Regions from separate parts of the Paenibacillus pedocola genome, predicted to be linked through region 1. Evidence: predicted binding sites of a transcription regulator. Region 1 holds the regulator's gene; the other holds the start of a gene.
What was found. Region 1 encodes Rex, which represses fermentation and respiration genes when NADH is low (regulators of the CRP and FNR family bind a similar motif). Its sites were predicted from a motif close to TTGTGAAATATTTCACAA; they were not measured.
Positions count from the first base shown of each region.

Region 2: a site for Rex is predicted at 1,503-1,520, ahead of QU597_RS17785 (polymer-forming cytoskeletal protein). Genes of this name have one in related genera too.

Region 1 covers NZ_CP134223.1:4,160,429-4,163,586, reverse strand. Annotated here, with positions in the region: gene dinG (ATP-dependent DNA helicase DinG) at 1-1,435, shown strand, start outside; gene QU597_RS18425 (redox-sensing transcriptional repressor Rex) at 1,604-2,257, shown strand; gene QU597_RS18420 (amidohydrolase) at 2,244-3,158, shown strand, end outside.
Region 2 covers NZ_CP134223.1:4,018,760-4,021,917, forward strand. Annotated here, with positions in the region: partial or broken gene QU597_RS17775 (GNAT family N-acetyltransferase) at 1-72, opposite strand, end outside; gene QU597_RS17780 (YhfM domain-containing protein) at 313-732, opposite strand; gene QU597_RS17785 (polymer-forming cytoskeletal protein) at 879-1,442, opposite strand; gene QU597_RS17790 (serine hydrolase domain-containing protein) at 1,855-2,808, shown strand.

The DNA of each region.
Region 1 (3,158 bases):
CAAGCATCTTGGCATGCAGATGAAGTATTTCACGGTAGCCCACACCCTGACGCGGCTGTATAAAGACAGCCGTAACGGACAGCTGCCGGCGCTGCGGCAGACCCTGCAATCCTCCGGCAGCGAAGAGGCTTCCGAGTGGAGCGGTGTGATCGACAGGATCTATCCGGACCTGCTGACGGTTAAGGAAACCTGGGATGCGCTCAGCGACAAGCTGTTTGGTCTCCTGCCTGAACGAAGTGACGCAGCGGCGGGTGAAGCCGGGCAGCTGGTGACACGCCTTCATCCCGGTAAGAAGCCGAAGGATTGGGAAGAGCTGGCAGCATTAGAGAATACGCTGAATTTAAGCCTTAGCGATATTATCCGCAGAGGCGATAAAATGCTCAGCGAGATGCGTGATACAGAAAGCCAGTCCTCCTCGGACAGTCTGGTGACGGATATTGGCGGCTTGTTTAAGGATTTAGCCTCAATCCGTGAACAGATCCGTTTCTTCATGGGTTTAAATGATGAGAATATCGTTTATTGGATGGAGGGTAGCGGCAACTACCGCGGCAAATCACTGCAGCTGTATGCCGTTCCGGTCGATGTCAGTACACAGCTCAAGGATTTGTTCTTCGACAAGAAGAAGAGTATTGTGCTGACATCTGCGACACTTTCCGTGGATAAATCCTTCCAGTTCATGATCGATAATCTTGGGCTTAACGAGGCTGCCGAACAAGACCGTCTGATGACAGCACTGCTGCCTTCGCCGTTCAAATACCGCGAACAGGCGCTGCTTGTTATTCCGCGTGATTTCCCAAGTGTCAAAGGCAGTGTGGGTGATGCCCGCTTTGTGGATAAGCTGGTGCATTCACTGGCGGAAACTGCGGTCGCAACCAAAGGCCGCATGCTTGTGCTGTTCACCTCTTATAAGATGCTGCGTCAGGTCTATGACCCGCTTAAGGAGGCACTGGCATCAGAGGATATTACGGTCCTTGGCCAAGGCGTGGAGGGAGGCAGCCGCAGTAAGCTGATCCGGAGGTTTCAGGACAGTTCGGCTTCGGTGCTGCTCGGGACCAGCAGCTTCTGGGAAGGTGTGGATATCCCCGGAGAGGCACTGACTTGCCTGGCGATCGTCAGACTTCCGTTTCAGCCGCCGAACCATCCGCTTGCGGAGGCGAAGTCCGAGCTGTTACAGGCCCAGAAGAAGAATCCTTTCATGAAGCTGTCTGTTCCGCAGGCGGTTATCCGTTTCAAACAGGGTTTTGGCCGGCTGGTTCGGACGGCTCAGGATCGGGGAATTGTCATTGTATATGATACCAGGGTCATCGAAGCTTATTACGGGAAGTATTTCCTGTATTCTCTTCCGGGTCCCAAAATGGAGCATATGCTGACTGATCAGATGGTTCCGAGAATTGAAGAATGGCTTGAAGGCGGCAATGAGTCCAACATTCAATGACCTCCTTCAGGAACCGGGAATTGCAATTATCTTGTACTGTTTTGTTCTGATCGTTTGATCATAAATGTTCTAATCTCCGCATGCGCGTTCCCGGTTATGCTGCTGGAACGCGCCTTGCGGATTTCATAAGCTGCGCATCAGAGTGATTTTATTTTAGGAGGAGAAAACATGAAATCAGATAAAATATCGGAGGCAGTTGTTCGCAGGCTCCCTGTGTACCTGCGTTTTCTGAACGATCTCCAGAAACGTGAAATCGCCACAGTTTCCTCTCAGGAGCTGGGGCAGAAGCTGGATCTTAACCCGGCGCAGATCCGTAAGGATCTGGCTTATTTCGGTGATTTTGGCAGAAAGGGCATTGGATATGATGTATCCTACCTGATCGAGAAAATCCGCCATATCCTTAAGCTTGACCAGCAAATCAACGTGGCTCTGGTCGGTGCCGGTAACCTCGGTCATGCCTTGTCCAACTATAACGCCTATCTGAAGGATACAATGAAAATTACAGCTGTATTTGATTCTTATGCGCCTAAAGTGGGACAGAAGATCAACTCCCTGACTGTTCAGCCAATGGAAGAGCTGGGCCAGACGATTCGTGAGCAGGGTATCCGGATTGGCATTATCACCGTTCCGGACAGCGAAGCGCAGAATGTAGCTGATATTCTGGTGGAATCGGGGATCGAAGCTATCCTGAATTTTGCACCGGTAATTTTAAAGACCCCGCCAACGATTCGCATTCATGCAGCGGATTTTACAACCGACCTCCAGAGTCTGGCATATTATTTGCATGATGGAAAGGAAGAACATACGGATGAGCAGCAATAAGACAGTAATCGAAAATGGACGCTTCCTCGTACCTGGTTCGGTGCAACCCGTCCTGAACGGTTATATGACTATAGAAAATGACCTGATCACATACATAGGGGAAGACAAACCCGCCTTTGAAGAGGGTGTCCTGACCGTTGACGGCAGCCGCCTGCTGTTTATGCCGGGTCTGATCAATACTCATGGCCATGCGGCGATGTCGCTTCTGCGCGGCTATGGTGATGATATGGTGCTTCAGAGCTGGCTGCAGGAAAAAATGTGGCCGATGGAAGCGAAATTCACCGGAGATGATGTATACTGGGGGACTGCCTTGTCTGTTCTCGAGATGCTGAAGGGCGGCACAACGACCTTCCTGGATATGTACGATCATATGGACCGTGTTGCAGAGGTAACAGAGCAGTCGGGCATCCGTGCGGTGCTGATGCGCGGCGCGATCGGTCTATGTCCGGAGGATGTGCAGAACCAGAAGCTTGCCGAAGCCGTAGAGTTCGCCCGGAACTGGCACGGCAAGGCAGACGGCCGGATTACGGCAATGCTCTCGCCCCACGCTCCGTACACCTGTCCGCCGGAATTTTTCATGAAATTTGTGCAGGCAGCCCATGATCTGGATTTGCCGATGCATACGCATATGTCCGAAACGCGCCATGAGGTGGAGCAGAACGTAGCCGATTACGGCCTGCGCCCTGTGGCCCATCTGGAGAAGCTCGGTATGTTCACCAGACCATCCCTGATTGCCCATGGTGTACACTTGAATGATGAAGAAATTGAGATTCTGGCCCGTTATAAGGTTGGCGTATCCCATAATCCGGGCAGTAACCTGAAGCTCGCAAGCGGAGTTGCCCGTGTGCCTGAATTGCTGAGAGCCGGAGTGAAGGTCTCGCTCGGAACTGACGGAGCAGCT
Region 2 (3,158 bases), 140 kb from region 1:
TAAAAAAGCAATCAGCGCTGTCGCAGCGCCTTTCCTTCGGCCAACTTCTGATACATACATTTCAGTAATCTCCCCGTATGCACCGGGATAACAGAAAGACCTCTAGCTCTGTGCGCACCCAAATGCTACAACTTCATCCAGCATTAGAGCTACTGCGACCAATTCCTGATTGCTCCTTAAGCTCGCTATTATATCCTGACATAGCCGTGGCTCCCCGCCGTTAAACTCAAAGTTTAGCCTGGCCAGGTCTTCGGCATCGTCAACTGTGGCTCGTCTCACTACAATTGTCACATCTATTATCCTTTCTCAGCATTATTTCCGGTAAATCAGCTCTCTCAGTTCCTCATGAATCGCTGCCGGGATCTCATAACCTTGCCCGCTATCTTCAGTATCGACCAGCAGGCCTCTAATCCCCTTTTGACCGGAATCAGAAATATTCAAGACATAAGTCTTCTGGCTGTCATCTTCATAGGACACATACATCAGAAAATAAGTCCCGTAATCCAATACCCCGCTCATTTTGACCGACTTATCGATGGCACTAACGAAGGTTCTAATTTCATCTGCTCCAGTATACGTTTTCTCTGTAAAGGGTACGGTAGATTGCTGATCACTGGTACATAAATCCACACACTCCAGCCGTATCTTATCCACCTCTCTCACTTTAGGTTCACTGCAGCCCAGAATTCCAAATAACAGCATACAGGAGAGCAGAAACATCCATATTCGCACCCTAGTTCCTCCTTATCTTGGACTCTGATGGATAACCTTTCCATATATTTCTGCAGAGACAAGAAAAAAGCCTGCTAACTCAACCTCCTAGTATAGGGATTAAGTATGCAGGCTCTATTTATTCTACCTTGCGGAGTGTGAAGTAATTATTTAACTTCAGTTGCTCCAGTCACTTTACCTTCCATAACAGCGGATGCTTGTACATCTGCATTTGCAAAGTACAGGTTACCGTCGATTGTAGCATCTTTATACAGGTTGAAGCCGTTAGCTTCTACGTAAACGTCACCTTTGATCGTTCCGCCTTGCACTCTGAAGTTTTCACTTTGAACAGTCACTTTAGGTGCAGTAAGAGTGTAGCTGGCTGTAACTTTGTGGTCAGCATCCTGAGCATACAGGGCAAGCTTGCGGTAAATTGCATTTTCGGCAGCGCCTTTATCATGGAATTCCCCGGCTACAACAACATCCTGATCTACTGTCAGGTCATTAAGGATCGCTACGATCCAGTTACCTTCTGCGCTTACTGCTTTAAGGAATGGATCTTGTTCTTTAACAATGGATGCTGTAGATACTGCATCTGTCTGTGCAGCAGCTGTAGGAGCAGTTGTAGCTGTAGCAGCCGCTTCATTTCCTTCATTGTTACCATTCGAACCGCAACCTGACAACAATGCAGCAGAAACACCCGCAACCAGCAAAACTTTAACAAATTTCATTTTTAAATCCCCCTATTTCTTTTTAATAACCATATTATATATTAAAATTTGAAAAATATCACGTGATGTTTTTCACAAATTTGTGTCACTACATGAAAGCGCAAAAAAAGCGTGTAAAAATATCCATGCAGAGCTAAAATATACCATTTATCCGTCCGGACTGACGCCTGATTAAGTCACATATGAGACATAAGGTTCTATCCCCAATCCATCCTTTTCTGGTCCACTTTTCCAGTTCAGCCTTAGGAACAATCATTGAATATTCCTTAATCAGCCCCAAACTCAGATCATGATAGGGGTATTTCACCTTGTTATTTCGCTTTTTCCCATGCGGACTGGTACACTCTTTATCAGATATGTACAATGAAACGAAAAAGACAGCAATCCAACGGCATAAGAAAGGAATTCCGCAATGAATATATCTCAACTGTCCGCAGCACTTGCGCCGCAGAATTTACGCAGCTGTCTGATCAGCCGGGAAGGCCGGCTTATATATGAACAATATAGAGAGCCTCACACTGTTACCCAGATTGCCAAAATCAACTCCTGTACCAAAAGCATTCTATCCGCGCTGATCTGCATCGCTATCGGGCAGGGCTTGCTTCCACAGCCTTCTACTCCCCTGTCGCATTTCTATCCCCAACTTCAGCTGGACACAGATAAGCGTAAGGCAGCAATCACCCTGGAGCAATTGTTAACGATGTCCGCAGGGTTCAACTGGACTGAATTTGGCGGACAGAACTCTTTTCCCCGGATGACCCGGTCAGAGAACTGGACGAATTTCGTGCTGCAGCAGAAGCTGTCGCATAATCCAGGGGAGCATATGGAATACAACTCCGGTGTCTCACAGCTGCTGTCGGCTATTCTGGTACAAGGAACAGAGATACCCACTGCCCGGTTTGCTGAGTTGCACCTGTTCGGGCCACTTGGAATTGAGCAGTATGAGTGGGAGCAGGATCCGCAAGGGATTCATACCGGAGGATTCGGGCTTCGCCTGCGGCCATCCGATCTGCTGATGTTTGGGCAGCTCTACTTGCAGCAAGGGAATTGGGCGGAGCGGCAGCTGATTCCTTCAGAGCTGATCACCCGCTCCACGCAAACCGCCATACAGGCGGAAGCTCCCCGGCGCGGCGGCTACGGCTGGCATTGGTGGACAGACAGCTATGCTATTGCAGCAGGCGGTACAACAGGATCTGAATTGCACTATTATTACGCCAGAGGGTATGGTGGGCAATTTGTTTATGTACTTCCTGCGCTTGAGACAGTTGTTGTTCTAACACAAGATCACCAGGGCAAGCAGAAGAAACCTCCTGTAGATGTGTTCCGCGAATGGATCGCTCCGCTGCTCAGTGAAGGATCCCTCTGAGAAAGACCCTCACCTATAAAATTCAGCCGGAAAATGCATAAATCCCCGTCTACCTTATAAACCTAGGTAACGGGGACTTATGTGTCCAATCCAATATTCAATTCAATCATTTCCTCCAGCAACAATCCATATCCCTGACATGGTAATTGTTAATTCATATTCGGTATTTCCCGTTCGCTCCGTAATCGGAGTATTGCTCCATGTCCTGCATATGGGATGAGTTCCCCGCGTACACGATTACACGAAAAACGTTTTCACGGACGTTTTCCCTACTGTGTCAACCGCAGTTGTACGCTTCGCTAACCTGCTTCAACGGAATCACGCTCCTTCGACTGCAAGATGTGTCTTGC